DNA from 4 places in the Modicisalibacter sp. 'Wilcox' genome. Region 1 is predicted to be linked to each of the others. Evidence: predicted binding sites of a transcription regulator. Region 1 holds the regulator's gene; each other region holds the start of a gene.

Region 1 (7,603 bases):
CGCAGGTGCTGGTGCTGGCCGCCTGCGTGATGGGGCTGCTGGGGCTGGTGCCGGGCATGCCCAACCTGGTCTTCCTGCTGTTCAGTACCCTGCTGGGGTCGCTGGCCTGGTGGATGATCCGCCAGCGCGACGACAAGCTGGCCGAGCAGGCCACCCAGGAGGCGCCGCCGCCGTCGCCCGAGGTGCCCGAGGCCAGCTGGGACGACGTCCAGCTGGTGGACACCCTGGGGCTGGAAGTCGGCCATCGCCTGATTCCGCTGGTCGATCACCGTCAGGACGGCGAGCTGCTGGGGCGCATCAAGAGCGTGCGCAAGAAGTTCGCCCAGGAGGTCGGCTTCCTGCCCCCCGTGGTGCATATCCGCGACAATCTCGAACTGGGTCCCAACACCTACGTGCTGACCCTGAAGGGCGTGGAGATCGGTCGCGCCGAGGCGCATCCCGGCAAGTGGCTGGCCATCGATCCCGGCCAGGTCTCGGGCCAGCTGGAGGGCACGCCGACCCAGGACCCGGCCTTCGGCCTGCCCGCCGTGTGGATCGACGCCGGCCAGCGCGAGCACGCCCAGGTCTACGGCTACACGGTGGTCGACGCCAGCACGGTGGTGGCGACGCATCTCAATCACCTGCTGCACCGCCACGCCGGCGACATGCTGGGCCGCCAGGAGACCCAGCAGCTGCTCGACAAGCTGGGCGAGGAGAGCAAGTCGCTGGTCGAGGATGTGGTGCCCAAGCTGGTGTCGCTGACCACCCTGCAGCGCCTGCTGCAGAACCTGCTCGAGGAGGAGGTGTCGATTCGCGACCTGCGGACCATCCTCGATACCCTGGCCGAGCACGCCTCGCCGCAGAGCGACACCCAGGACCTGACCGCGGTGGTGCGCGTGGCGCTGGGCCGCGCGATCACCCAGCAGTGGTTCCCCGGCCAGGGCGAGCTGCACGTCATCGGCCTGGACGCCAACCTCGAGCAGGTGCTCAGCCAGGCGATGAACGGCGGAGGCGCCATCGAGCCGGGGCTGGCCGACACCCTGATGCAGCAGACCGAAGCGGCGGTGACCCGCCAGGAGGCCCTGGGCGAGCCCACGGTGCTGGTGGTGCCGCACAGCCTGCGGCCGCTGCTGTCGCGCTTCCTGCGCCGCCGGCTGCGTCAGCTGGTGGTGATGTCGCAGGCCGAGATTCCCGATGATCGAACCATCCGCGTCACCGCTCTGGTCGGAGGCCGTCAATAATGAGTGTTCAGCGTTTCGTCGGTGCCAACAGTCGCGAGGCCATGCGCCGGGTGCGGGCCGCACTGGGCGATGACGCCCTGATCCTGGCCAATCGTCGGGTCGCCGAGGGGGTCGAGATCCTGGCGCTGGCCGAGGAGATGGTGCCGCCGGCGGGGCCGGGGTCGGCCGTCGGTGAGGCGCGTCCCGCCGGCGAAGCGCCGGATCGTCCGAGCGGCGCTCATGCCGGGCCGGCCTCCCGTCCTGCCGGCTCGTCGCCCGCGGCTGCGCCGCCGGCGGTTTCCCGTCCGGCACCCTCGGCCCCTGCCGAGCACACGCCGCCCCCGGACACGGCGGCCCCGAGTCCGGGCGACCCGCGTCCGGGCGACCCGCGTCCGGGCGACCCGAATCCGGGCGACCCGTTCGCCGCCTTCAGCGAACGGCTGCTCGGCGAGATGCAGGACCTGCGCGCGCTGCTGGTCGGCCGTCAGGAGGCCGCCGCTCCGGTGGGCACGGCCGAGGACGACAATCGCGTGATGCTCAACCGCCGCCTGCAGGGCGCCGGCTACGGCAATGCCCTGGCCCGGGAGCTGCTCGACGCCCTGCCGCTGGAGCTCGTCCATGCGACGGCGGAGGCGGCCCTGGCCTGGCTGGAGCGGCAGCTGGTCTCGCGGCTGGCCGTGCTGGACGACGAGTCCCGGCTGCTCGACGAGGGCGGCGTCTTCGCGCTGCTGGGGCCCACCGGGGTGGGCAAGACCACCACCACCGCCAAGCTGGCGGCCCGCTACGTGATGCGCCACGGCGCGGGCGGGGTCGCGCTGGTGACCACCGACAGCTACCGCATCGGCGCCCACGAGCAGCTGCGCATCTATGCCCGGCTGATGGGCGCCGAGGTGCATGCGCTGGATGCCGACGCGCCGCTGGACGATCTGCTGGCGCGCCTGGCCGACAAGCGCCTGGTGATCATCGATACCGTGGGCATGAGCCAGCGCGACCGCCGGCTGGTCGATCAGGTGGCCATGCTGGGGCAGGGGGCGCGACCCGTGCGGCGGCTGTTGCTGCTCAATGCGGCGAGTCACGGCGAGACCCTCGAGGAGGTGGTCGAGACCTACCAGCGGGCCTCGTTGGCCGCCGGCGCGCCGCTGTATGGCGCGATTCTCACCAAGGTCGACGAGGCACCGCGGCTGGGGGCGGTACTGGACATCGCCATCCGCCACGACCTGCGGCTGCACTATGTCTCCCAGGGCCAGCAGGTGCCGGAGGATCTGCGCCTGGTCGACCCGCATGGGCTGGTCGGGCAGTCGCTGACCCCCGTCGACGACTCGGCCTTCGTCGGCGAGCCGCTGGCCTGGCAGGCGACCCCCTCGGCGCGGCGCTGGCGAGGACTGTCCCGCAGCCTGCTGGGGCAGGGCCGCTCGCTGGCGGTGGTGATGGCGCAGCTGCGGGCCCGCGTCGGCGGCGTGGCCGCGCTCGACGCCGCCTGGCCGCTGCAGGGGCTGCCGCTGGCGCGGCAACAGGCGCACCTCGACCGGTTGCGGGGCCTGCCCGCGATCGGCGAGGAGGCGGCGGCGGTGATGCTCTGGTCACGCCACGGGCCGATCAAGGGCAGCCAGTGCCGTCTGCCGGCGCTGTGTCTCAATGCCCGGGGGCTGCCGCTGGCGGCGCCCTGGCCGAGCCACTGCCAGCCGGCGGGCGAGGCGGAGAGGCTGGCTGCCGTCGAGACGCGGCTGGGTGTCGATCGTCATTTCCTGCCCCGCTGTCCCTCGGCCGCGGCCCGCCGGCATCTGCTGGATGCCGGCAGCGACTGGCTGGCACTGGCCCAGGCCAATACGCGGGTGATCTTCGAAGGCGAGCGGCTGGCGCTGAAGGCGCTCGCCGAGCAGGCGGGCGTGCATGACACGCTGAACTGTCGGTACCGGGGGCGGGAGGGCCGCCTGGCGACGGGCTGGCTGCCGGTGTCGCTGAGCGATGGAACCCCGCTCCAGGCCTGGTTCGCGGTACTGCGCGACCCGGACACCGGCCGCCGACGCCTGACGCGCTACTGGCTCGCGGCGGACAAGGCCGCGGCCTCGCGCCCGGTGCTGCTGGTCGCGCACCTGGTCGCCGAGGAATGGAGCTCGCTGGCCAGCCGCGCCTGGCAATGGCTGGCGCCGGAGGCCGGCGAGGGTGTCGACACCGAGTTGCGTGCCTGGCTGGCCTCCGCGCTCGCCGCCCTGGCGGTGCGCCTCGATCAGGAAACCGCCGACTGGGCGATGGATGTGCGCGGTCATCTGCTGGCATTGCTGGGCGGCTCGCGCAAGCGCAGCGCCGCCGTCCTGCTCGAGGCCCTGTGGCACCTGCTGGCCGCCCGCGACGCCTTCGTGCTGGCGGCCGGGCCCTTGCTGGGCGGAGGTGACGACGCCTCATGAGTGACGGGGATCAGGCCGCCGGCCTGCGACGCTGGGCCGCCGAGATGGCGCCGGTGCCGGAGGCCGACGACAGCAGCGAGCGGGCAGAGGCGGTGACGCCGGAAACGCAAACGCCTGCCACGGCGGAGGAAACCGGGACGCCGACCTGGATTGTCGAGGCGTTACTGGAGCTGGCAGCGTCCCCCGCCGTGGTGGCCGAGACGGCGCCCGCGCCGCGCCGGCTGCTGCTGGTGCTGGGGCTGCCGGGCGGTGATGAGGCGGACACCCGGCCGGTCAGCGAGGCGCTGGCCCGCTGGCAGGCACAGGGCCAGCAGTGGGTCGGCGAGGCGGACGCCTGGCGCATCGTGCCCACGTCGGTGGACAGTCCGCACCTGCCGACCCTGGTCGGCGAGCAGTCGCGCTGGGCGCTGTGGGTGGGCAATGATGCCGAGGCCTTTCGGCGCACCTACCGCCTGCTGAAACGACTGGCGCAGCGGGGTGGTCCGCGCCGGCTGCTGCTGGTGCATCCGCCGCTGGCCTCGCGGGTCGGACTGCTGGCCAACCTGCAGCAGGCCGCGGCGAGCTTCTTCGGCTTCGAGCTGTGGATCGTGCCCGTTCCCCGGCGTCGGCGACCCGACGCATGAGCCGGGCGCGGCGCTTGTCGGCCGGGCTGCTGGTGGCCGGGCTGCTGCTGATGGCCGGGCCGGCCAGCGGTGCGGGAAGCTGGGTAGGGCGGGCGCCGGGCGTGACGCTGGGCACGCCCGGGCGCGTGGCAACCGCCGAGCCCATCACGCCACCGCCGGGGCTGCGGCCCGGGCGCATCACCACCGTGTCCTGGCGGTTCCGGGTGCCGGCGGGTCTGCCGGGGCTGGATGCCTGGCTGTGCCATCCCCGCCGTTGCCTGGAATTGCCGGCGGCGCGCGGGCGCAGTGAGGCCCTGCGCGGTCTGCCGGCCCGCGAGCCGCTGACCCTGCGCTTTCGCCTGCCGCCCGGCACCCGGCGTGGTGCGGTACCTTTCACCGGACTCCAGGTGATCGTCAACTATCGCGAGACGCAAAACGCTAAATAGCCCGAGACCCGGTCAGGTATTCGCCGCTTGGGGTGTCCGGCGAGAGCGACATAATGCCGGTATCGGTCGCCGCTCGGCGCCGCCACCGGCTGCAGGCTTGGAACCGAAGATGTACACGGCACAGGGTAAAATCGATCAACGGGCCTTGCTGGACCAGTACCTGCCCGTCGTCCGGCGCCAGGCGCTGGCGCTCCAGGTTCGCCTGCCGGCCAGCGTCGATCTGGACGACCTGATTCAGGCCGGCATGGTCGGACTGCTCGATGCCCTGGGGCGCTACAGCGCCGAGCAGGGGGCGAGCCTGGCGACCTATGCCAGCCAGCGGATTCGCGGGGCGATGATCGACGAGCTGCGCAGTCGCGACTGGGTGCCGCGCAGCGTCCGCCGCCATGCCCGCGAGATCGACGAGACCATCCGCCGGCTCGAGCAGCAGCTGGGGCGTCAGGCCGAGGAATGCGAGATCGCCGACGCCCTGGCGCTGGAGGTCGACGAGTATCGCCAGCGACTGGCCGATACCAACGGCGGCCACCTGATGGGGCTCGACGAGATCATCGCCGAGGGCGGTGAACCCGAGGCCGGTGATGGCGCACCGCCGTCACCCTTCGAGGCGCTGGCCGGCTCGCAGCAGCGCGAGCGCCTGGTCGCGGCGATCGAGCAGCTTCCCGAACGCGAGAAGCTGCTGCTCGGCCTGTACTATCAGGAAGAGCTCAACCTCAAGGAGATCGGGGCGGTGCTCGGGGTCAGCGAATCCCGGGTCTGCCAGCTTCACAGTCAGGCGGTGGCCCGTCTGCGCAGCCGCCTCAGGGCCGCCGAGGAGGCCGAGGACTGAGCCGGCTTTCGTGCCTCCCTCTGTTGATGGCCTGTCGAGCCGAGGCGATCAGCCCGTTTCGGCGGCTTCTCCCGTCGTTTCCTTCTCTTCCGTCCCTTTCGTGCCTTCGGGGGCCTGCCACTGGCGCCGGAGCCCTTCCGCGATCTGTTCGGCCACGCTGTTCCAGCTTTTCCCCAGGGCCTTGACCAGCGCCGGGTAGCCGTCCTGCTCCAGCACTTCGCTGGCCTGGAAGGACGACTGTCGGCGAAGCTCGCCCTGCCCGTCACGCAGCTGCCAGAGTCCGCCGGCGATGGCCCGGCCGTCGTAGCGGCCCTGGAACTGCTCGACCTCCACGGACAGGTGCCAGGCCGTGTCGGGGCCGGTGCCTCCGAGCACGCGCGTCCCGGGCAGGGCACGGCTCAGCCGCTGACGCAGCGTCCGCGCCAGCTGCCGGTCGAGCGGTTCCGCCCACTGGTGCCGGCCGGCCGCCTGCAAGCGCAGGGGATCGGTCTGCAGCACGATGCCGGCATCATCCAGGTAGCGGGCGACGCGCACGTCATCGATGACCAGGGTGTGCTCGGCCGGACCCCGCACGGCAGAGGACGTGGTCGTGTCGCCGGCCGGCAGCAGGTAGCGTTCGGTGGCCGGCCCGCCGCCGCTGGCGCAGCCGGCCAGCAGGGCGCCCAGCAGCATCAGGCAAAGCGGCTTGGTGACTTGCATCCCTTCATCTCCCTGTCAAGGTCAGCGCTCGGGGGCCCGCGGGACCGGATCACTCGACGGCTTTCGATCGAAGATCAGCGCATTGGGCTGCTCCTCGAGGGTCTTCGCCAGCGGCTGCAGGTCCCGGACCAGGCGTTCGATGCCCTGCAGGGTGTCGTTGAGCTGGCGATAGGCCGCGGAGTCCGGCGACAGGCCGTCGAGGGTGGTGCGCAGGTTCTCGAGCGTGCGGTTGAGATTGCCGGGGATCTGGCGGGTCGCCGGGTCATCCAGCATGGCGCGCAGTGCCTCGGCGCTGTGCTGGACTTCCTCGAGGGTGGCCTGCGAGGTGGCCAGGGTCTGATCGAGCTTGTCGAGTATCGGTTCCACCTGCAGGGCGTTGAGCTTGTCGAGCAGGTTGGAGACCTTCTGCTCGATCTGCGCGAAGCCGCCGGCGGTGGTGGGGAAGACCGTCTTGCCCTCGAAGGTTTCCGCCTGGTAGTCGCCGCGCAGTTCCTTGTCGAAGTTGAGGTCCACGAACAGCGCGCCGGTGAGCAGGTTGCCGGCCTTGAGCGAGGCGCGCAGCCCGTAGTCGAACATCCGCGTGAAGCGCTCGTGCCAGGCATCGAGGTCGATCGGTGCGTCGCTGCCGGCATTCAGCCGCTGGGGCTCGATGCGGATCAGCACGGGAATGGCGAAGCGCTGGCGGGTGTCGGGCTGCGGCGCGGTGAAGTGCCAGGGCACACTGACCACGGTGCCGACGCGCACGCCGCGGTACTCCACCGGCGAGCCCTTGGAGAGCCCGCGCACGGTGTCGTCGACCAGCATCACGTATTCCAGATAGCGGTTGTAGGTGCCCTGCAGGGCGCTCTCCTCGTCGGGGAAGAGCTGATAGGTGCTGTCCGGCCTGGCCTTGGGGCCGGGAGCGACATCCTCGGGGATGCCGAAGGTCACGCCGCCGCCGACCACCGCCTCGAGGGATTCCACGTTCAGGCTGACCCCTTCGGAATCGAGGCTGACGTTGATGCCCGAGGCCGACCAGAAGCGGGTCGCCTCGGTGATCAGCACGTCATAGGGGGACTCGATGAACAGCCGGTGGTGCATCTCGCGATCCTCGGGGTCGAAGGTGGCGTCTTCCACCCGGCCCACCGTGAAGCCCTGGTAGGTGACCGGGTCGCCGACCCGCAGCGAGCTGCCCAGCTGGCTGATCAGGTTGATGCGGATGCCCTCGGCGCCCGGCGGGGCGACCGGCGGCTGCTCCAGGACCTTGAAATGGTAGCGGGATTCGTCGCTCTGGCCGGGCTGCAGCTGGATGTAGGCCCCCGAGAGCACGGTATTGAGGCCGCTGATGCCCTCGCGCCCGATGCGCGGCTTGACCACCCAGAACTGGGTGCCTGCGTTGAGCATGCGCTCGGCATCCTCGCTCATCCGCGCGGTGACCACCGTGTGG
Region 2 (7,603 bases), on a different contig from region 1:
CTGGAAGGCGTGATTCTCGACGGTCTTGCGCCAGCGTTCGGTCAGCGCCACCGCGTCGTGGCTGTCCGCCACCCGGGTGGCCAGCGCGAACTCGTCGCCGCCCACGCGGGCCAGCAGGGTGCCGGGATGCGCGCCGGCCAGCCGCTCCAGCACCTGGGCCAGTTCCTGCAGGGTGGCGTCGCCCCGCTGGGTGCCGTGGGCCTCGTTGAGCCGCTTGAAGCGGTCGGTGCCGTAGACGGCGACCAGGCGCAGCGGACGCCGGGTATCGGCCTCGTCGCCGCTGTGGGCCAGGGCCTGCAGGAAACCGTAGCGGTTGAGCTGGCGGGTCAGGATGTCGTGCCGGCTGATCCAGTCGATCTCGCGCTGGGCCTGGAGGCTGTCGCGCAGATCGCGGGCGACGATGATGTAGTTGCTGCGCCCGGTGGCGTGGTGCGTGATGCGCTGGATGACCGCCTGCACGGGAATCTCGCCGCCATCCCGGCAGCGCAGGTTGAGCTCGAGGCGCAGCGAGCGGGTGGCGGTGTCCAGCGAATACAGCCGGTTGTGCAGGGCGTCGATCGCCAGTGCCGCGTTCAGTGCCTCGCCGGGCATGGCGAGCAGCTCGGCTTCGCCGTAGCCGAGCTGGTTCAGGGCGCCCTGGTTGCAGTAGCTGAAGCGCCGGCTTGCCTCGTCGACGATGAGGATCACGTCCAGGGTCGCGTCCAGGGTGGCGCGGAACTCCTCGAGCGCGGCCTGCAGCCGGTCGCGCTGGCGGGCATCATGGAAGGCGCGCACCATGCGTCCGCCGAGCTGCTTGAGCGGCGCCAGGGCGTTCAGGATGGACGGATCGGGCGCATGGCCCAGATTGGCGACGACCAGCGTGCCGATGACGCGCTCGTTGCGCAGGAAGGGCACCAGCAGGGCGTTGTGCAGCGGCGGGTGCGTGGCCGGCAGGCGCGAGGCGTCCATGGCCTGAACGTCCGGCGGGGCCAGGTACTGCACGCTCGGCCGGCTGAAGCCGCCGCCGGTCATGACGTCGAGCGTCGCCATCGACAGGTTGCGGCCGCCGTGGAGGAAGAATTCCTGCATGGCGGGCGAGACGTCGCCCAGCGAGAGGCCGAGGATTTCCAGGGTCTCGGGCTCGGGGGCGTCGGCAGGCTGCATCACGCCGATCAGCCCGTATTCCCCCTGCAGGCAGTGCAGCACGTCGTCGAGCAGTTCCGCGAGGATCAGGCGTGGTGCGTCGCCGGCGATGTGGCGCCGTTCGATGTGACGCAGCAGATCGCCGAGAAAGGCCGCCGGGTCGACCGGGTGCGGGGTGCCGGGCGCCGTGCCCCCCGTGAGTCGGGAGGTCTCCTGGCGCCGGGCGATCTCCAGCGAGGTCAGGCGGGCCAGGCTCTCGAGGATGTCGCGCTGGTGGGGACCCAGGGTGCGCGGGCGGGTGTCGATGATACAGAACGTGCCCAGCGGCTGATGGCCGGGGCCGTGAATGGGCGTGCCGGCATAGAAGCGAATATGCGGCGCGTCCGTGACCAGCGGGTTGTCGGCGAAGTGCGCGTCCTTGCGGGCGTCCTCGATGACCAGCGTGTCCTGCCGGTTGATGGTGTAGCCGCAGAACGCATGCTCGATCGGCGTCTCGCGCAGGGTGGTGCCGCAGGCCGACTTGAACCATTGACGGCGCTCATCGACCAGGCTGACCAGCGCGATGGGCACGTTGAGCAGCCGACACGCCAGGCGCGTCAGCCGGTCGAAGCGCTCCTCGTCCTCGGTGTCGAGCAGCTGCACCGCCTTCAGCGCCGCCAGGCGCCGCGGATCGCGTAGCCGATCCGTTGTGGAGTGCTGGTCGTCGTTGCCGTGCCGGGGGTGCCACAGGGAAATCAAGAGAATCTCATGCCTCGATGTGGATCAAGCGACCCTGCATGTCCGAGAGGCTGGCGGCGACGCGCAGCAGCTCCTCGCTGGGAATCTGACGAATCAGCTCGCCGCTTTCCCGGTCGATGACGCGTGTCACGATGCGGCCATCATGCGAGTGCAGGTCGAACTCGATGCCGTAGTTCTTCATCGCCGCGTTGACGCGCTGAAGCGGCTCGGCCAGGTCGCTGCGGGTGGCCGCGGACGCCTGGTTTGCCTCGTCCGGCGAGTCGCCGGGCGGTGGCGTCAGGTTGGCCAGCAGGCGTTCGAGCCGCTGCTGGGGTGTCGCATCGGTCACGGGTGACATCTTGCCGGGCTGGGTGGCGGCCACGTCGGTCAGCGGTGTGCTCATGCTCGAACTCCCCGGAAGTGCCGCGGTGGCGCGGCGCTTGCGTCATTGTTGTCGATATCGGGATAAGCCTGTCTTAAGCATATCGGCGGTTGCCGATGGAACTTGAGCCGGATCGCTGCACGATTGTTCTACCACTGGGCCGGCAGCATGGCGCGAGTATTGCGATCCAGCGGGATGGCGGTGCTGGCGGCCCCCAGCACGCGGTTGTCGCTCGTGCGCACCAGCCGCACGTTGACGTAGGCGGTGGTCCGGCCGCGCCCGTAGGTGCCGACCAGGATCGCCTGGGCATTGTGCGAGGCGCTGAGCCGGCGGATGTCGCGGGAGAGCATCAGCTCGCCGGTGCGATCCTCGATGAACAGGCTCTGGCGCATCCTGACCTCGAGGATGTCGATGCCGGCCCGGGTCAGCGACGAGGCGAACAGCTCGGCCAGGGTGCGGCCGAAGGTCGAGGATTCGTGCAGGTCGTCGACATTGACGAAGGTGGCCACCACCACCGGCTGGTCCGGGGCGAGCCCGCGGGTGTTGGCCAGCAGGTCGGCGGTGCTGTCCTGGACCCGGGCGATCACGTCGACGGTGTCCTCGGCATTGGCGATCCGGCTGCCGCCGGAGCTGGCGCAGCCGGCCAGCGAGACGAGCAGGGCCAGCAGGGCGGGCAGTAGCAGGGCGCGGTGCATGGTCAGGCTCCTCTTTACCAGGTGCTGGAGACGGGCAGCGGCCGTGAGGAGGCATACTGGCCCGCGTCATCGCCGTTGATGTAGTACAGGTTGGACGACGCATAGAGCACGCGATCGTCCTCGGTGACCTTGGTGGTGATGACCACCTCGTGATTGCTGACCGACTCCCAGCTGCCGCTGAACAGGTCCACCAGCCCCGCCGCGGGGATCAGCGCCAGGGCGGGTTCCCCCCACTGGTTGATCGGCAGGGTCGCCACCGCGATGCCGGCGGAGAGGGCGGTCCAGGTGCCGCGTGGCGCGCGGGCATCGCGCCGGGCGCGGTGCGTGACCGTTTGTACATCGAAGGTGACGCGGGCGGTGTTGCCAGGCGCGGTGCGCACCAGCGCGCCCTGCGAGACCAGCCGACTGGTCAGCAGCTCCTGGTAGCTCTGCGCGAAGGTCGAGTTCTCGTCGTTCGCGTCGATATACAGCGCCTTGCCGCGCAGCGCCCGTCTGCGCAGCATGCCCTGCGCCTCGTTGGCGGCCAGCACGTCCCAGTGGTGGGCGGCCTGCATCTTGCGCTGGGTGCTGTAGGGGTAGGTTTCGGCCATCGGCACCTGGCTGGTGTTGACTTCGAAACAGCCGCTCAGCAACAGCGCGTTGCCGAGGGCGGCAAGGATCCATCTGCGTGACATGGGCAAGCCTTGTGATGAAGGGCGAGCTCGTGGGGTCGCCGGTTTTTCGTTTTCCTGGAGCGGGTTATCGGCGGGCGGCGGGCGAACTTTACCTTGCCCGTTTCGCAATATTCGCCTTTTCTGAAAAGAGTGGTAGAGATCGGTCGTGCCGGCAGAGTGGATGATACTATGTCGCTGAAGCCCGGGAGGCGGCGCGGGGGTATCGGCGGCCGGGTTGCGACTCGCTGGCAGACACGGGCACTACACTCTTTCCAATACGCTTTTTCACCGACGGTTATCCGGATAACCGCAGGGCGCAAGACATGAACGAAGACGACGATAACGCTGCCGGCATCGGGTGTCAGATAGTCTAGGCGCTGCCCGGCTCCACTCGACCCTCGGCTACCAGTCGCCGAGGGAGATCGAACTGGTAGCTGCGGCTTGAAAATGTGTCCGCTCTCACTTGAGCAGAACAAACTCTGCTTGGCCTGCATAGACCGTTGTTTGCGTGCAGACTGTTTCAGACAGAACCTAGTGGTTTTGCCGGGTTACCAACTACGATCTCGCCTGGTTGCACACTTTTCGTGACTACAGCACCCATCCCCACAATCGCGCCCTTGCCAATCGTTATCGGGTTATTGGTGCCGTCTTTAATAATGGCGCCAGCGCCAATATATACGTGGTCTTCTATCACGACATGCCCATTACATCTCACGCCCGGCGCAAACGTCACATAATCACCAATGGTTACGTCATGACTAATATGCGAATAAACGTTGCACTGGAACTGTTTGCCAATTTTTGTATTTGATGTTACATGGGTGTAGTGGCCGAAGACAGCACCTAGACCAATGTCGTTGGCTTCTAACGAAACAAACGTGTCAGAATATACAGATATTGGAGCCGCAGAGTTTTTTGGGATATAGCTCGATATTCTCTCGCGAGCGGAGGAGTCTGCTATTGCAATGGTATAAAATTTTTCACCTGGAATTTTCAAAAAATCACTCAGCTTGATAAGCCTTTTCCCATTTACTTCAGGATTATCTATTTTATACTTGTCATCAACGACAAAAACGAAATTCTTTGAGTCTACCGCAGGAAGCATTTTCCTCAATAAGGGCATCGTTTCTCGTCCTTGTCCCCCGGCACCAATAACTCCATAAGTTTTCATAGTACTGATCACCCACATAGCTTCCTGTATTCATAGAATAACCGCAGCACTTTGGTCGGTAGAGCATGGGATACCGACAGCTGACCCAGACCCAACGATAACAGACCCACTGCCGCGATGCCGCCAGCCAGCACCTCCAGACCGCCCTATCAGCGACCTGTGGATAAGGCGGGTTCATGCTTTCAGCTCCGTCTTAATCAAGTTGTTTATGCTTTGTTGGTCATGCAGAGAAAGCTTGTCAAAGATCGGAAGGCAGAGTATCCGGCTGGCTACGTCTTGGGAAACGGGCTGGTCAATCGTAGCACCCAAACACTCCAACGATTCCAGTGAGGGGTGAAAATACCGCCTCGCCAGTACGCCGTTTTCCTTTAGTATCGCAGCCACACGCACGGCCTGCTCCTCACTGTTAAAAACAACCGGGAAGTAAGAGTAGTTATATTCCAGTCCTTCCGGCTTGGCTTGTAGCTGCAGAGTTTGGCTCAGCGCCTGCTCATAGCGGTGCCATACGGCAGAACGGGATTTCAAATTTTCTTCCATCTCATCTAACACACACAATCCCATTGCTGCCTGTAATTCACTCATTTTAGCATTAATACCTAGCTCTTCAATTCTCTCCGGCCCCGTGATACCGAAATTGATCATTTTCTTGGCACGCTCAAGGTCTTCTTTGTGCTTGAAAATTATTGCGCCTCCTTCTCCTGTGTGAAAAAGTTTTGTAGCGTGGAAGCTAAGGGTGGCGGCGTCACCATAATTGAGAAGGCTTTCTCCTTTGTACTTAACGCCGAAAGCATGAGATGCGTCATAGATAACTTTGAGGTTATGCTCAGAGGCTATCCTGTCGATGGCCTGAACGTCACATGCATTACCGAAAACGTGTGTAGGCACAATCAAACGTGTTTGTTCGGTGAGCAAAGTTTCTATTTTTTTTGGGTCAAGACACCATGTGCTTGGATCTATGTCGGAGAAAACAGGGTCAATGCCTTCCCACTTCAAAGAGCTCGCTGTCGCAATGAAGGTAAACGGGGTTGTGATTGCTTCCGTATATTTTCCTTGGCCGCTTATTCCAAGCGCCCTGTAAGCAATTTGCAAGGCAAGAGTCCCGTTTGCTACTAATAGCAAATTGTCAACTCCGAGGTGGCTTTCTAGGCGCTTCGTCAGCTCCTGAACAAGTTGTCCGTTGTTAGTGAACCAGGCGCGCTCATAAATGCCATCAATGTAGCGGGCTAACTTTTCGCGATTTGGTAGATACGGCTTGGCGAGCTGAATCATATACGGCCTTTGTGAATATATAAAATAATTGGCTTTTAGCTTAGAGATGGATCATAAGTGTAAAAAATGGCTGTTCTGCCAAGGTGCATTGCATGGTATGGTATTTCCTTAATGCTATGAAAAATAACAAATATTTTGCTTTTTGAGAAAAGCTAGAGGCGCAACCACTTTATCAATGGTTAGTAGTTTTCTTCATGGCGGTAGCCGATATTTATTTTCCCTTTGGCAGCTCCCGAAGTGGCTGACCATCGTTAGGGGGGGGCAGCCTTTGGGACTGCTTACTTAAATCCATGGTATCCCCCCCCCCAGTTTGTCTTGCTTATAACCCATCATTTTGTGAGTTTTCAAGCAATTTCTAGCGTATTGTTTTTATATAGCATCAACACCCGATTTTTTATTAAATTTCTTTCTTAGTATGAACTCATTGATAAGTCCAGTTCGCTCTCCGTGATCGTAAACTGGATTCGCAGATTGATAGTTGGCCAGAGAGCCAATTATTTCATAAGGCAGTCTGTTGTTTTTAATTTTTTCAACTATATCATTGACGGCAAAATATACGTCCGGGGAGTGATTTTTGTCCCAATAGTCATCAAATACAATAAATCCACCATCTGCAACTAGCTTCTCATACGTGGAAAAATCTCTTATGACGCTAGAGTAAGTGTGGTCCCCGTCGATAAATAGAATATCTATGGCTATGCCTTGCTCTTCAAGATATGCTAGAGCTTTTGAATCGCATGATTCCTCTTTTATTATTGTGTATTCACCAGCATGCTTTGATAGATTTTTTATTAGCGTCTGTTCTTGAGAGAGATCGCCTTGATAGTGATTTTTTGGCAGGGATAGAGGGTCTATGCAATAAACCTTTGTTTTTAGATCGTGCGATAGCATTAGGGAGGCTGAATGGCCCACATAAGATCCAATTTCAACGTAATTAGCTTCTCTTTTATTTATGAGGGTTCTGATATCATGTAATATATGAATGTGATCATGAAATTTTCGCTCAGGGATATGTACCTGGATTTTTTTTAAAATTTCTAGAGAGTTAGATTCTCTGATGATAGAGGATAATTCCTCTCTGGTTTGTTTGTGTTTGTTAGCACTTGTTGTGGCAGCTTCTTCGTCCGTGGAGTTTGTGAGATTAATTGTTTCTCCAGTTTTCCAGAATCTTTTTAAATCTAAGGTGTCAAATTTACTGGGTTTCGGATCCTTCCTCAGCGAGGCTTTTACTTGACAATTATTTTGTTGCCAGCCTAATTGTTTAATCATATTGCAAAAAACAGTAATTCCTTCATGATTTGGTTGATTCCTATACTGTTCGCTTGTCTGTTCAGAAGATATTCTGAAATTAGACAAATATTTGTTCAGAAGCACCAAATTGCCTCTTCTTAGGAGGTTCATCCATGCTGAGAGGTCACCGCGACCTTCAGTTACTTTTCCTCCAAGCATGAACAAGCTGTCGCCTAAGCTTAACGCTATTTCCCGTGGGAAAAGAACGCTAGAAGGCTCGCCTATAAAATTTATTAGTCCATTGGAGAATATTGAAACCAGGCTTTTCCCATCAATATTTACGTCTTCCCCGAATGGGTTCATA
Region 3 (7,603 bases), on a different contig from region 1:
CAGCTCAAGCAGGACCTGCAACGCCAGCAGATCCAGCAGGGGCTGGCCGAGAGCGAGTTCCTGCTGCCGTCGGAGCGCCGTCAGCTGGTCGCCCTGCAGAACCAGACGCGCAGTTTCCGCTACGTGACGCTCACGCCCGATGATCTCGAGCAGCCGGTGACCGTCACCGCTCAGGAAGTCGAGGATTACTACCAGGCGCATCAGGCGCAGTTCAAGCGTCCCGAGGAGGTTCAGCTGAACTATGTCGTGCTCGACCAGTCGGCGCTGGCCGACGACGTCAAGGTCGATGACCAGGCGCTGCGTCAGGCCTACGAGCAGCGCAAGAGCGAGGCGCCGCGTCGCATCGCGCACATCATGGTGAGCTTCGGTGATGCGCGTACCCGAGAAGAGGCCAAGGCGCGTCTGGAAAAGGTGCGTCAGCGTCTCGAGCAGGGCGAGAGCTTCGCCAGGCTGGCCGCCGAGTACTCCGATGACAAGACCACCGCCGACAAGGGCGGCAAGCTGGGGGTGATCAGTCGCGGCATTTTCGGCAAGGCGTTCGAGGATGCCGCCTTCTCCCTCAAGCCGGGGCAGGTGTCCGGCATCGTGGCCACGGACAATGGCCTGCACCTGCTCAAGGCGACGGGCATCGATATCCCCGACTTCGAGTCGATGCGTGACTCGCTGCGCCAGAAGCTGGCCATGCAGAAGGCCGAGGAGCGCTTCAATGACAAGGCCCAGCGGCTGATCGACGAGAGCTTCTCCGCCGATGATCTGGCCGGCGTGGCCAAGGATCTGGGGCTCGAGGTGCAGCACAGCGACTGGGTGTCGCGCGATTCGGCCGATGGCGTGCTGGCCGAGCCGGGCGTGATGAAGGCGGCCTTCAAGCCCGAGGTACTCGAGCAGGGCTACAACAGCGACGTGATCGAGCTGGACGACCAGCGCCGCCTGGTGCTGCGCGTGACCGACCACCGCCCGGCGACGACGTTGCCGCTGGATGACGTTCGCGACAAGGTGCGCAGCGCGGTGACCGCGGAAAAGACCCGCAAGGCCCTGAGCGAGCGTGCCGCCCAGCTGGCGAGTGCGCTCGAGTCCGGCAAGGCACCGGCGCTGGACTGGCAGAAGGCCGAGGCGGTGACGCGCCAGCCCCGGAAGGGGGAAGTGCCGCAGGCGATCATCGATCAGGCGTTCCGCCTGCCGCGGCCGAGCGAGGCCGGCCAGCCTGTCTATGGTCGAGCGATGCTCGATTCGGACGTGGCACTGATCGCCCTGGATCAGGTGACCACGCCGGAGAGCCAGGACAGCTCGGATCGTCAGTCCGCCCTGGCGGCGCGACTGGCCGAGCGCCTGCGGGCCCAGGCGGCGATCCAGGGGCTGCTGGAATCCCTGCAGGGCAAGGCGGATGTCGAGCGTCTCTGATTGGCGCCCTGTCCGCGTCGTCACCCGGGCGGTGCGCTGAGCTCGCTCGCGCCTGACCACCATTCGACCCCGGCGTTATCGCCGGGGTTTTTTGTGAATGGGCTTCTTGCTGGCGGGCGTGCTCAGGTGAGCGTTTCCAGTAACGTGATGCGCTCGAGGGCGTCGCGGCGGTCATTGCCGCAGACGTCGACATCGAAGGCGAAGTCCCGGCAGACTGCCGGGCGCCGGGGGTCGCCGAACAGCCGGCACAGGTTGTGCTCGTCCAGCTGCACGCAGCGTACCCCGGCCGGCTTGCCGTCGGGCATGCCGGGGATCGGCGAGCTGATCGACGGGGCGATGCAGCAGGCGCCGCAGCCGGGGCGACAGCCGGTGCTCCGCTCGGCCTGCTCGCCGGGCGTTGTGACTGTCGAGCGACTCAAGGCCCGGCCTCCGCCAGGGCGCCCTTGTCGATCCCCTCGAAGGCCTGCACGCGCACGCGCTGGCCGGGGGCATGATGCCGGGCGACCTGCTCGGCCAGCCAGCGGGCGATATGCTCGACGGTGGTCGGGGTCGGCAGGATCTCGCAGCGTTCGGCGGGCAGGCGCAGGCGAAAGTGCCCCTGGCGCGAGGTATAGCGGATCACCGTGGTTTCGGGCTCGCCAATTGGCTCACCATTTGGCTTGCCGTTCGACCCGCTGTTCGGCGCGTCGTCGGGCTCGCGGTCGTCCGCATGCAGCAGGTAGCGATCGTCGAGGCGTTCGCTCCAGTGGCGTTCCAGGTCCGGGCGCCGCCGGCCGTCGCACCAGATGTGCAGGCGCGAGCGATGGCCGTGGGCGATGCGCTGGCAGTTGCCGTCGTGGTGCTTGAGCCCGTGGCTGTAGGTGTAGGCGCCGGCCGCCTCGATCGCCTCGTCGCGCAGCGTGATTTCCACGCCGTCGACGCGGGGCGGGGCGTGTCGCGTCAGGTATTCACTCAGGTGGGCGGCCAGTCGCTCGCGATCGATGCGGGCCCAGGGGAGCAGGGTGTAGGCCTGGCGCGGCGCGCGGATCTCCATCGGATAGGGCGTGGTGGTGCGGACCATGAGCCCCTCGCGGCAGTCGCTCACCGTGACGCCCGCGGCGGCGGTCGGTATCAGCAGGGTATGGTCGGGGCCATCATCGATGACGGCCTTGATCCAGGGCTTGACGGCGCCGAAGTCGAAGAGCATGCCATCCTCGCCGAGCGTGCCGTGGAGGGCGGCGTCGATGTGCCAGCTGACGCCGATCAGACCGCGCTCGGGGCTCCACAGCGAGGCATCCAGGTGGCTCAGGCCGTTGACGAACAGGGTCATCAGTCGATTCCCAGTTGCTTGTGAGTCTGCAGCGACAGATGCCACTGTGGATGGGCGAGGCAGAAGGCCAGGCTGGCCGCCAGCGGCGGCTCGCCATCCGTGATGGCCGCAGGCCGGGTATCCATTGGCTGCAGATAGAAGTGGCGAAACTCGAGGGCGGCGAAGCGCCCCGGTGGCGCGTCCGGCTGCGGATAGACCAGCTTGAGCTCGTCGCCCCGGGTGATCGTCAGTTCGGCCCGGCCCTTGGGACTGACGCACAGCCAGTCGATGCCCTCGGGGGCCGGCAGGGTGCCGTTGGTTTCCACGGCGACCTCGAACCCCCGGGCGTGCATGGCAGCGATCAGGGCGGTATCGAGCTGCAGCAGCGGCTCGCCGCCGGTGAAGACGACATACGGCACGGCACGCTCGGTGCCGCCGGGCCACAGCTCGGCCAGGTGCGTCGCCAGGCGCTCGGCGTCGGCAAAGCGCCCGCCGTGCTGGCCGTCGGTACCGATGAAGTCGGTGTCGCAGAAGCGACAGAGGCTGGCGGCGCGATCGCGCTCCCGCCCCGACCAGAGGTTGCAGCCGGTGAAGCGGCAGAACACGCTGGGGCGCCCCGTGCGGGCGCCTTCGCCCTGCAGCGAATAGAAGGCTTCCTTGACGCTGTACATGCTCAGCGCTCCCCGGCGATGGCGTAGGGCAGCGGGTCGGTCCGGCCGTGCGCGGCGAAGGCCGCCAGGCGTTCCCGGCAGCTGCCGCACTCGCCGCAGGCCGTCTCGCCACCCTGGTAGCAGGTCCAGGTCTCGGCGTAGTCCAGCCCCATGGCCAGCCCGTCGGCGAGGATGTCGGCCTTGCCGGCATGCAGGTAGGGCGCCTCGATCGTCACCGGCGAGAAGTTGGCGATGGCGGCGACATCGTTCATGCGCTGAAGGAACTCGGGGCGGCAATCGGGGTAGAGCACGTGATCGCCGCCGTGGGCGCCGTAGAAGCACACCTCGGCACCGATGTTGACCGCCTTGGCGATGGCCAGCGACAGCAGGATCATGTTGCGGTTGGGCACCACGGTGGCGGTCAGGTTGTCCTCGGCGTAGTCGCCATCGGGCAGGGTGCGATCGGCATCGGTCAGCGCCGAGTTGTCGATCAGCGGGTGAATGGCCTGGATGTCGACGACCTGGTGGGTGATGCCCAGCTGCTCGCAGACGCGCCGTGCCGCGTCCAGCTCCCGGGCATGGCGCTGGCCGTAGTGGAAGGAGAGCGCGTGAAGTTCGTAGCCGCGGCGCAGGGCGTGGTGCAGCACGGTGTAGGAGTCCATGCCGCCGGAATAGATGACGACGGCCCTGGCGGGCGTCGAGGAGATGGTTCGGGTCATGTGAGGGTCCTGCCGGAGAATTTATGGCCGTGAGTCACGGTTCCGGGGTCCGGGCGTCCGGATGGGCCGCCCAGGGGCGGCAGGGCGGCATTGTAACGGCAGGGCGCTCGCGGCTCCAGCCGTGGGCAGGGCTATCGCAGTTAGAGCGTCGTCGGCTCGGGACTGACCCGTGGGCAGGCCTGCGAGGAGGCGCTGTGAACCCCTCCCTGGGCGCTACCGACGCCATCCGTGGCGTCGGCCCCCCTCTTCGACCTGCCCCCGGCGCTCCTCGCCCTGCCTAACTGCGATAGCCTTGCAGCCGTGGGCGTCGGGCTGGCACTGGCCACCGGCAATGCGTACCCTCGGGCGAGGATTTCAACCGGAAACAGGGACAGGCATGCCGATCATCGAACACAGCGCCGTGTTGCCGGCGCCGCCGGAGCGCGTCTATCCGCTGCTCGCCCGGGTCGAGAACTTCGTCGACTATTCCGACATGATCACCGCGATCGAGCCGCTTGGCGACGACCGCTATCGCTGGCAGCTTCACGTCATCGGGCGTGACTGGCAATTCGACGTGCAGGTGGTCGAGCGTCACGAGCCCCGGGTACTGGCCTGGGAGTCGCTGGCGGGCGTGGCCAACCAGGGCCGCTATACCCTGATCGCCGTGCCGGAGGGCACGCGGGTTGAGCTCTGCGTCAGCTATCAGCTGGGCAACCGGTGGCTGGCCAAGGCGGTCGACAAGGCGGCGACGCCGCTGGTGAACCAGGTCAGCCGCCAGATCCTGTCGCGTGTGGAAGCGCGGCTGTAGCCGGTAGATCGTGATGCGTTTTGATCTCTCAGTGATGCTTCAGAGGGTGTTTACAAAAGTCACGAGCGATGGCCAGACAAGGCGAAATCAGCCGAGAAAGCGCAGTTTACGAAGGGGTAAATGAGCATTTTGACCGGGCTCGCGGACGAGGCTTATTTCAACGCCGTATGGCCGAGCGCAGTAATTTGTAAACTTCCTCTCAGGCGCGGGAGCTGATGCCGCGACTCCCGGGCTGTGACTGGCCATTGGGGCCATAGAGGGTCTTGCTGGCCGTGTCGTTGAGAAAGCGCAGGATGCGATGGTTCTGGGTCATGCGGGCTTCGATGAGGATGCCGTTGCGCTGATTGAGCTGCTTGGCGTGCAGGGCGCGTTCCAGAAAGCATTGCCAGATCGGCTGGCAGCCGGCGTCGATGGCCGCCTGTTCCGAAGCACGGCGGGTATCGCCATAGCCGAGGGTTTTCAGGGCATTGCGACGCTGGGTTTCCAGCGAATCCAGACGCGCCAGGTGGGCCTGCTTGTCGCCGGCCTGCTGCTGCAACTGCTCGCCGTCGACCTCGGCCCGGGACAGCGAGCGGTGCTCGGCCTCCAGCAGCTCGATGAAGGTATCGAGGTGCTGGAGTTCACGTTCGAGATGCTGGGCCAGGCTCATGCTGGGTCTCCGGAGTTCAATGGGGTGCCGCAGCGTCAGTCGAGCAGGTCGCGCACGCTCTGGATGAGGCCGTCGGCAATGCGCTCGGGGCGGATCTCGAGCCGTCCTTCGCTGATTGCCTGGCGTACCTCGGCCACGCGGGCGGTGTCGATGTCGCGGGTGGCATCCTGGGTTCTGTCGCTGAGATGGGCCACCGAGGTGGCACTCGGGCCTTGGGCGTTGTCGGACTCGGCGCGCGAGAGCTTGCCGGTCCGGGTGGCATCATTCTGTGCGGGGCGCTGCAGGGGCTGGGAGCCATCGATCTTCACGGGGCACACTCTCTTGAGGCATCGGCTTTCCCTGTTTATCGACGGACGACGGGAAAACTTTAGTCTCTGGATTCGGGGCGTGTGGTCAGTGTAGTGGTGCGGTCCCTCAGAAGTCGATGGCGAGCCGTCGCGGGCCGGTGACTCGGCCGCGCAGGATCTTGCGATTGCCGGCACGCACTCGCACCTGCTCGCCCATGGCGCCGTTGTCCAGCGCCTCGGCCTCGCGACTCACCTCGAAGCCGGCCCCCCGGGCGATCACCGTGACCCGCTGCCCCCGCTTGACCAGATCCCGGGCGTGCAGCTGATAGGCGCGCAGCGGCGTGTCGGCCCGCAGCGGCGCGGCCGCGACCTGGCCGACGATCGCCTGGGGATCGCGAACCACGTCCCGCGGCAGCTTCTCGAGGCGCCCCTGCGCGAGGTGCAGGTCGTTGCGGGCGATCACGCTGCCTCGGTTCAGGTCATGGGTGACGGTGACGTAGCGTACCCGCACCGACACCTCGGCCTGCAGGTAGCGGGTCTGCCGGCGTCCGCCGGGCCCATCGCAATGCACTCCTACCGAGACACGACCGTAGTGACGTTGCCCGTTGTCGGGCAGGAAGGGCTGCGGGTCGTCGCACTGGCCGAGTACCGCCGAGGGGGCATGGACGCTGACGCCGATGACCTCACCAAGCTCGCCGGCCTGCTGGCTCAGCAGCTGGGTGACGCGCCGGGTCAGCGTATCGGTGTCGGCGCCGACGACCGCTGGCGCGAGCAGCAGGCCGAGCGCCAGGGCGGCAATGACGAGCCGCATCGGGCGCTGCCGGGCCTGCCGTTGCCGGGTTGGTTGGCGCATCCCTTACCCCCTGAATCGTTGATGCCGATTCTAGGCGTCGATGCCTCCGATCAAGCGTGGAAATGATGCCCAAACCGGGGGCTGTTTCTGCCTTTGTCCTGACAGGGGGGCGTCTATTCTCGCAGGCTGAAAATTTCCCCATCCAAGGCAGGGGCCGGACATGATCGATCAGCTCGAGGGGGCGCTGCGTTACAACCAGGAGGCGCTCAACCTGCGTGCCGAGCGCCAGAAGGTGCTGGCCAGCAACATCGCCAACGCCGACACGCCCAACTACAAGGCACGCGACTTCGACTTCGCCGGCGAGCTGTCGCGCGTCATGCAGCAGGGGCGTGGCGAGAACGGCGGCCTGGCGCTGTCGCGGACCTCGAGCCGTCACATTCCGGCCCATGCCCCCGCCGCGACGTCGCTGGACCTGGGCTATCGCGTGCCGGATCAGCCCAGCCTCGACGGCAATACCGTCGACATGAACCGGGAGCGCGCCGCCTTCGCCGACAACTCGGTGCGCTACCAGGCGGCGCTGACCTTCATGAAGCGCCAGATCCAGGGCCTCAAGTCGGCCATGCAACCGGAGTAAGCCGATGTCCATGTTCAGCATCTTCGATATCTCCAGCTCGGCCATGAGCGCCCAGTCCAAGCGCATGAACGTGACCGCCAGCAACCTGGCCAACGCCGACAGCGTGGCCGGGCCGGACGGCGAACCCTACCGCGCCAAGCAGGTCGTGTTCGAGACCCGTTCGGATGTGACCAGCGGTGTCGGCGGGGTGCAGGTCAGCCGGGTGGTAGACGATCCCAGCCCGATGCGTCGCGAGTACCGGCCGGACAGCCCCATGGCCGACGATCAGGGCTACGTCACCATGCCCAACGTCGAGCCGGTCGACGAGATGGTCAACATGATTTCCGCCTCGCGCTCCTACCAGGCCAACGTCGAGGTCATGAATACCAGCAAGTCGCTGATGCTCAAGACGCTGAGCC
Region 4 (7,603 bases), on a different contig from region 1:
CCGGCTGGCTGGCGGCGGGAAAGCCAACCTCGATCTCCTTGAGGCCGACCTTGACCAGCAGCGCCCACAGGCGTTTCTTCTGTTCGACGCTCATCGGCTCCAGCAGCGCCTGGTTGCCGTCGCGCAGGTCGACGCTGGCCCAGATCGGGGCACGGGTCAGGGTGCGTGACGGCCACTGGCGCTGGGCGAGCGGCACCGGCGTGGCCGGCGTGTACTTGCGATGGTCGAACGAAGCCATGGGGGTATCCTGTCGATCGTGAAAGCGTGGGAGAAAGCGGCATGGGCGGCGCTGCTCGGGTTCCCGCGGTCGGGTCGACGATTCAGGGGAACGGGGCCGGCCCTTGTGAGGCGTGCGGCCCGTTTTCGAAACTTCCGGACGGTGAGCCGGACATCGCTTGTGGCGACAGGAACAGCATATGCCCAGACGCGAGGCAATGGATTGCGAATGCGTTGCCGCTTCGCAATGAAATCGGCATAAAATGCCAATTCGAAAAGAAATTTCGGCAGAAAATTCCCGACATGACGAAACAGCCCGCACCATTGGCCCTGGATCGCTACGATCGACACATCCTCGAGATCCTTCAGCGCGAAGGGCGCATCAGCAATCAGGAACTCGCCGACCGCATCGGGCTTTCGCCCTCGCCCTGCCTGCGCCGCGTCCGCGCCCTCGAGGAAAGCGGACTGATCGTCGGCTACCGGGCCCGGGTCGACAGCCGTCGGCTGGGCTATAGCCTGACGGCACTGTTGCACATCTCCATGGACCGGCACACGCCGGAGCGCTTCGCCAACTTCGAGGCCCAGGTCGCCGCCCTGCCCCAGGTGCAGGAATGTCTGCTGATCACCGGACAGGAGGCCGACTACCAGCTCAAGGTGGTGGTGCGCGACATGGACGACTACCAGAACCTGCTGCTCAACTGCATCACCCGCATCGAGGGCGTCAGCGGTGCGCACTCCAGCTTCGTGCTGCGCCGGGTGATCGACGACACGGTGCTGCCGGCGCCGGACTGAGGCCACCGCGCCATGCCCCTCGCCGGCGGAAGATGCTATCGTCGGCGACTCATCCATCGACACCCGATTCGCCGGGTATCCGCACAGGGAGAGCGCCATGTCCTCGAAGGTCTATTGCATCGCCAGCTTCAAGCCCAGGCCCGGCCGGGAGGATGCCGTCTTTCGTGCCCTGCAGGCACTGGAGCCCAACGCCCACCGCGAGGACGGCTGCCTGCGCTATACCGTGACCCGCCACGTCGACAATCCCTTCGCCCGGGGCACGAGCTATCCGATCGTCTTCCACGAAGTCTGGGCCGACCGTGCGGCGTTCGAAGCCCACTGCCAGCGCGCGGAGATCCGCCACTTCTTCGCTACCCATCTGGAAGCCGAGGACGGCGACATCGAGGACGCCAACGTCTGCGTCTATACCGACGAGCCGACCGACTTCGACGCCCCCATGCTCTGACATCGCGTACCGCCCATGCTCCATGGTTCCCGGCAATGGCTGACCGGGATCGGCACCGCCCACGGTCATGCCTCGCTGCATCTCGGCCGGACTCGGCTGACCCTGAGACCGGCGACCCCCGCCGATCTGGCGGACGTGGAGCAGTTGGTCCACGACAACATGCGCCCCTACCTGACTGACCAGGGGCTGAGCTGGAACAGCGAGCAGTTCCGCCGACGCTTTCAGGAAGCGGACAATGCCTGCCTGGTGTCGTCAGCGGCCCTGGTGGCCTTCCTGTCGCTCCTTCATGCCGACGACCACCTCCATGTGCGCGAACTGCAGGTGAGCACCGACTTTCGTGGGCAGGGTGTCGGCACCTGGCTGATCCGCCATGCGGAGGCGCTGGCCGGTGAACACGGGCACAAGCCATTGCGCCTGAATGTGATGAAACACAACCCGGCGCTCCGGCTCTATCGCCGCCTGGGCTTTCGGGTGACAGCGGAAACCCCGGGAGGGCTGGTCATGGAGAAGCGCCTCGATACAACCGGGCACCCCACCCTTTAGTCGGCTTACAATAGCTCCTGGCGGAGCGACTCAGCCTGAGTCCTCCCTTGTGTTCTGATCACTGAACGGAGGTTCCATGGAGGCTACCACCGCCGCCACACCCCGCACCCAACCCGGCCGTCTGACCGGCATGAGCTGGGCGCACTTTCTCAACGACGGCGCCGCCAACTACCTGCCGGGCGTGCTGCCGGCGATCCTGGTATCTCTCAACCTGTCGGTGGCACTGGCCGGCACCATCATGGCGGCCCTGTTGATGGGCCAGGCCCTGCAGCCGCTGGTGGGGCTGCTCGCCGATCGGGTGGGCGGCCGGGTGATGGTCGCCCTGGGGCTCGCCGGTTCGTCGCTGGGCGGCGCGCTGGTCGGCTTCACCTCCGATGTCTGGGCGCTGCTGGGTGTGCTCGTGCTGATCGGCGTCTCCAACTCCTTCTTCCACCCGCAGGCCCTGGCGGGCGTGCGCCGGCTGGGCGGCGACAAGCCCGGCACGGCAATGTCGATCTTCCTGGTCGGCGGCGAGGTGGGACGCGGCGTGTGGCCGGCCATCGCCAGCTGGGTCGTCGTCCAGTGGGGGCTGGAATACCTGTGGGTGCTCGCCCTGCCCGCGCTGCTGACTCTGCCGTTTCTGCTGCAGTGGGCGCCCAGCCTGCCGCCCCGCGCCGGCGATGCGGCCCCGGTCCAGTGGCGATGCCACGCCGGCCCGCTGACCCGTCTGGTGGCCTTCTCGACCCTGCGCTCGCTGATGATCTTCTCGGTGGTGACCTTCGTGCCGCTGATGTGGACCCAGGCCGGCGGCTCGCTGACCACCGGAGCCAGCTTCATCACCGTGATGCTGGTCATCGGCGTGATCGGCAATGTCGGCGGCGGGCATCTCTCGGACCGCCTGGGACGCCGCCCCTTGCTGATCGCGGCGATGAGCATCTCGGTAGTGATGCTGGCCGCCTTCCTCATGGCCGAGGGCCTCTGGCTGTGGATCGCCCTGGGCGTGCTCGGCATCTGCCTGTTCTCGACGCTGCCGCTGAGCATCCTGATCGCCCAGGACATCCTGCCGGAGAATCGTTCCCTGGGCTCGGGCATGGCGCTCGGGCTGTCCAACGGGCTGGCGGCACTGGGTGTCATGGCCCTGGGGCCGATCGCTGCCGAATGGGGCGCGACGGCGCCCCTGTGGGTGGCGCTTGCAGGCGGCGTCGTCACGGTTCCCCTGGCGCTGGGACTGCCGGAGCATGTTCGCCGCGATTCCCGCTAACCATCAGCGCCGCGGTCGCGCTACACTCGGCCCATTCCCCGCCCCGGCTTGTTCGGCAGAGGGCGACAGTCGCACGTGTTGACCACCCGATGGGTGGTGCCCATTGCGAGGATTCGACATGAACAGGCATCACGCCAAGCGTCTCGCCGTCGTGGGGGGTGCCGCCCTGCTCGGGCTGGCCGCCCTGGCCACCGTGCCGCTCTCCCGGGCGGAGACCTCGCTGGCCAGCAGGGCCGAGCACAAGGCGAGGATTCTCGAGCAGATCGCCGCCGAGCCCGGCGCGGCTCCGTCGCCCGACACCGCGCGCATCACTCCGGGCGGCGCCCAGGCCGTCGACCCGCGTGGCGCCGCCCCGCTGGACGACCCGCTGACCTGTCTGGCCCGCACCCTCTACTGGGAAGCGCGCGGCACGTCGTCCCGGCAGATGGGTGCCGTGGCCAGCGTGGTGATGAACCGGCTCGCCGATGCCCGCTTCCCCGACACCGTCTGCGGCGTGGTGCTCCAGGGCTCCGAACAGGGCCGTTGCCAGTTTTCCTGGTGGTGCGACGGCCGCGCCGACGACGCCGGCGAGAGCGACGCCTATGGGAATGCCAAGGAAGTGGCCCGCCGGACCCTCAACGGCCAGGCCAGGGACATCACGCACGGGGCACTCTACTTCCATCACCGGGGCATCTCGCCGCGCTGGGCCAGCCGCTTCAAGCGCACCCTGACCTCCGGCGACTTCGTGTTCTACCGGCCCCGCTGACGCCGCCGCACCGAGGCATGAAACGGCCCTGAATTCAACCGTCCAGGGCAAAGGCCAGCGCAGCCCGAGCATGCAACTCGGTCGTGTCGAACAGCGGCAGGGCCGTGTGCGACTGATGTACCAGCATGGCAATCTCGGTGCAGCCCAGGATCACGCCCTCGGCGCCGCGCGAGGCCAGTTCATCGATGATCGCGAGATAGCGCTGACGTGACGTCTCGTCGATGGTTCCCTGCACCAGTTCCTGGAAGATCACATCGTGAACCATCTGGCGTTGATCCGCGTCGGGAACCATCACCTCGATGTCATGACGCTGCTCGAGGCGTTCGCGATAGAAAGCCTGCTCCATGGTGAAGCGGGTGCCCAGCAGGCCGACGCGCCGGACACCGGCCTCGCGCAGCGCCGCCCCCGTGGCGTCGGCAATGTGCAGCAGCGGGATGTCGATGGCCGCTTCGATCGCCTCGGCGACACGATGCATGGTATTGGTGGCCAGCACCAGACAGTCGGCGCCGCCCGCCTGAACCTGGCGCGCCGATGCGGCCAGATAGCGGCCGGCCGCCTCCCAGTCGCCGGCACGCTGCAGGGTCTCGATGTCGGCGAAGTCGACGCTGACCAGACACAGCCGGGCGGAATGGAAGCCGCTCAAGCGCGTCTTGACGCCTTCGTTGAGCAGGCGGTAGTAGCTCTGGGTGGACTCCCAGCTCATTCCGCCCAGCAGACCGATGGTCTTCATGCTTGTCTCTCCTTGGACAGGGATTCCAACGGGGCAGATCGATGGCGGAACCGTCGACCACGGCAGCGCCTCGCCCACAGCGGAGACAGTATCCCCTTCATCCCGGTTGCCGGCCATCGCCGGCTTGCCGGTGGGCGGGGGCTCGCCGGCCAGGGGCGAGTGAGTTGAGGGTCGCGCATCGGCGCCGACACAAACGCCAGACGCCGCGGGATCACCGCGGCGTCTGGCGTTTCGGTCACCGGTTCAGGCGTAGGTATTGATCTGCGTACCGACGCTGCCGGAGGTGGCCAGCTGGTTGTCCTGCTGCGGAGCCACCGACTCCATGAGCTGGGAGACGTGGGCGGACTGCGTGTCCAGCGACTCCTTGAGCAGGCTCATCTGGGTCTGCTGGCCGGCATTGTACTGCTGCAATGCCGAGGCCATGCCGCTCATCGCATTGATGGAATCCATGCGCATACCTCGCTGTGTGAAGGGGTGAATGGTGACGCTAGCACCCCTGATATCGGCCGAGCCACGCCAATCTTGGGCAAGGATACGAAACTCCTACAGAGGCGCCGACTCCGTGAAATCCCCCATCACAATCTCCGTTCAGCGGCTCGCGGGACGGCCCCGCAGGGATTACCATGGCCGCTGCATCAGGCAGCCATGCCAGCTATCGGGGCCCTCGCCGCCACTACCAGACATCTCCGGAAATCTCCCCTCATGCAAGACAACGGCTTTTTCACCTGGCTGGGCGAGCGACTGGGCGATGCCCTGCGCGAGCTGGTCGCCTTTCTGAACCATCTGTTCGGCGGTGCCTTCTCGGCGGCCGGCGATTTCGTCGACGGCCTGACCGCCTCGCTGGGCATCAGCGACTCGCTGTTCGCCATGCTGATGCTCGTCATCGGCCTGCTGACGCTCTACAAGGGGCTGCGAGGCTTCCTGCGCGGCGCCGTGATCGGCGCCCTGATCTGGACGCTGCTCGGGCTGGCGATACTGAGCTGGCTGATCGTCTGAGAGCATATCCTGCCGGACGACTCGCCAGGTGCCCTGCCCTCGTGTTGAACTGACCGTTCTTTCCCTCACCCACACGCAACGGAGAGCCCGCCATGCAGGATTGCGCCAAACGCCTGATCGCCACCGGCATGCTGCTGATGGCCATGACCGCAACCGCCCTCGCCCAGCAGCCCACGAACGGCAATGCCGACAACATCCAGACCCGCACCGTCCAGGACTGGCAGGTGCGCTGCCCGACGGATGCCGGCCAGGGCCGCTGTTCCATGACCCAGCTGATCAACAACCCGGACGGCAACCAGCCGGTCCTGCGCGTGGTGGTCGCCTATCCGCCGCAGGCCGACGGGCCGGCCATGGTCTTCCTGCTGCCGCTAGGCGTGCGCCTGGCCCCGGGGCTGCAACTGACCGTGGACGGCGGCAAGCCGATCAAGTTCCCCTATCAGGTCTGCGTGCCGGACGGCTGCCGCGCGGATATCCCCCTCAAGCCGGCGCTGATGCAGCAGCTGCGCCAGGGCAGCCAGGCCACGCTGAGCCTGATCGACCCGCGCGGCCAGCGCCTGGACCTGGCGATCTCGCTGATGGGCTTCAGCGACGCCAGCAGCCAGATCGCCCCCTGAAGAAGCACACCCGCCGGCAAACGACAAGCGGGGCGCCCCCTGGGGCGCCCCGCTTGCATTCACCCAGGCCGCGAGGGCCTCACTCGGCCAGCGCCTTCTCCACCACTTCGTAGACGTTGGGCGAGAGCTCCTCGGCGCGAATGCGCTCGAGCTCGGCCTTCATCAGCGACTGACGCGTCTCGTCGTAGCGCTGCCAGCGGGTCAACGGGGTAATGATCCGCGCGGCGATCTCCGGGTTGAGCGTGTTGAGCGCGATCACCACGTCGGCGAGCAGCCGGTAGCCTTCGCCGTCGAGGCGGTGGAAGTTGACCCGGTTCTGGCCGGCGAAGGCGCCGATCAGCGCGCGCACCCGGTTGGGGTTCTTCAGCGAGAAGGCCGGATGCTCCATCAGGTACTTGACCCGATCGAGGGCGTCCGCCTGCGGCCGCGTGACCTGGAGGCTGAACCACTGGTCCATCACCAGCGGATCGTGCGCCCACTTCTCGCCGAAGGCCCGCAGCAGCGGATCGGCGACCGCGCTGCGCGAACTGTGGACCAGCAGCGTCAACGCGGCGCGCACGTCGGTCATGTTGTGGTCGGCCTCGAACTGCTGGCGGGCCAGCTCGATGGCCTCCTCGTCCTCGATGCTCATCAGGTAGGCCAGGGCGACGTTCTTCAGGCGACGACTGGCGATCTGCTCGGCGGAGGGCGCGTAGGGCGCCTCGGAACGATTGGCCCGGTACAGCGCCATGAAGTCGTCACGCAGCACCGTGGCCAGCGACTGGCGGACGAACTCGCGCGCGGCGTGGATGGCGTCCACGTCGACCACCGGCTGCTGCTCGGCGATGTAGGCCTCGGAGGGCAGCGTGAGCATCTCGGCGAGCACCGCCTTGTCGTCGGCCGGCTCGTTGAGCAGCCCGCGGAACGCCTCGACCACCCGCGCATCCATGACCTTCTCGACACCGTTGCGGTGCGCGGCGATCAGATCGTCCAGGGCCAGCATGGCCAGCCGCTGCCCGGCATCCCAGCGGTTGAAACCGTCGGAATCGTGCGTGAGCAGGAAGGCCAGGTCCTCGCGGCCGTAGGGGAAGCGCAGCTTGACCGGCGCCGAGAAACCGCGCAGCAGCGACGGCACCGGGGCCTCGGCAACGTCGGTGAAGACGAAGGTCTGCTCCTCCTCGCGCAGATGCAGCACGCCCTCCTTGCCGAGCGCCTCGCCGTCGAGGGTCAGGGTCAGGTCCTCGCCGGACTTGGTCCCCACCAGCCCCACGCGCACGGGGATGTGCAGCGGCAGCTTGTCGGG

The links. Region 1 encodes FliA, which starts transcription of late flagellar genes. Its sites were predicted from a motif close to CTAAAGTTNNNNNNNNNNCNGCCGATA; they were not measured.
Region 2: G7A98_RS09565 (flagellar protein FlaG) is a predicted target of FliA. The motif match lies at 2,323-2,349, and genes of this name have one in related genera.
Region 3: flgM (flagellar biosynthesis anti-sigma factor FlgM) is a predicted target of FliA. The motif match lies at 5,836-5,862, and genes of this name have one in related genera.
Region 4: G7A98_RS05220 (putative motility protein) is a predicted target of FliA. The motif match lies at 5,212-5,238, and genes of this name have one in related genera.

Annotation. Positions count from the first base shown of each region.
Region 1 is NZ_WNXF01000005.1:213,597-221,199, reverse strand. It holds gene flhA (flagellar biosynthesis protein FlhA) at 1-1,220, shown strand, start outside; gene flhF (flagellar biosynthesis protein FlhF) at 1,220-3,604, shown strand; gene G7A98_RS06985 (hypothetical protein) at 3,601-4,227, shown strand; gene G7A98_RS06980 (flagellar protein FlhE) at 4,224-4,652, shown strand; gene G7A98_RS06975 (RNA polymerase sigma factor FliA) at 4,762-5,478, shown strand; gene G7A98_RS06970 (ABC-type transport auxiliary lipoprotein family protein) at 5,527-6,177, opposite strand; gene pqiB (intermembrane transport protein PqiB) at 6,199-7,603, opposite strand, start outside.
Region 2 is NZ_WNXF01000008.1:138,014-145,616, forward strand. It holds gene G7A98_RS09560 (EAL domain-containing protein) at 1-1,860, opposite strand, end outside; gene G7A98_RS09565 (flagellar protein FlaG) at 1,868-2,242, opposite strand; gene G7A98_RS09570 (FlgO family outer membrane protein) at 2,371-2,916, opposite strand; gene G7A98_RS09575 (hypothetical protein) at 2,931-3,590, opposite strand; gene G7A98_RS16710 (acetyltransferase) at 4,090-4,752, opposite strand; gene G7A98_RS09585 (DegT/DnrJ/EryC1/StrS family aminotransferase) at 4,915-6,009, opposite strand; gene G7A98_RS09590 (glycosyltransferase) at 6,379-7,603, opposite strand, start outside.
Region 3 is NZ_WNXF01000008.1:107,410-115,012, forward strand. It holds gene G7A98_RS09390 (SurA N-terminal domain-containing protein) at 1-1,398, shown strand, start outside; gene G7A98_RS09395 (YkgJ family cysteine cluster protein) at 1,521-1,817, opposite strand; gene G7A98_RS09400 (6-carboxytetrahydropterin synthase) at 1,814-2,707, opposite strand; gene queE (7-carboxy-7-deazaguanine synthase) at 2,707-3,357, opposite strand; gene queC (7-cyano-7-deazaguanine synthase QueC) at 3,360-4,055, opposite strand; gene G7A98_RS09415 (SRPBCC family protein) at 4,432-4,842, shown strand; gene G7A98_RS09420 (flagellar protein FlgN) at 5,042-5,491, opposite strand; gene flgM (flagellar biosynthesis anti-sigma factor FlgM) at 5,527-5,799, opposite strand; gene flgA (flagellar basal body P-ring formation chaperone FlgA) at 5,906-6,631, opposite strand; gene flgB (flagellar basal body rod protein FlgB) at 6,792-7,205, shown strand; gene flgC (flagellar basal body rod protein FlgC) at 7,210-7,603, shown strand, end outside.
Region 4 is NZ_WNXF01000004.1:110,281-117,883, reverse strand. It holds gene G7A98_RS05255 (2-isopropylmalate synthase) at 1-238, opposite strand, end outside; gene G7A98_RS05250 (Lrp/AsnC family transcriptional regulator) at 520-1,008, shown strand; gene G7A98_RS05245 (putative quinol monooxygenase) at 1,106-1,453, shown strand; gene G7A98_RS05240 (N-acetyltransferase) at 1,469-1,996, shown strand; gene G7A98_RS05235 (MFS transporter) at 2,073-3,236, shown strand; gene G7A98_RS05230 (cell wall hydrolase) at 3,355-3,981, shown strand; gene G7A98_RS05225 (aspartate/glutamate racemase family protein) at 4,016-4,711, opposite strand; gene G7A98_RS05220 (putative motility protein) at 4,955-5,161, opposite strand; gene G7A98_RS05215 (hypothetical protein) at 5,414-5,707, shown strand; gene G7A98_RS05210 (invasion associated locus B family protein) at 5,800-6,321, shown strand; gene pepN (aminopeptidase N) at 6,401-7,603, opposite strand, start outside.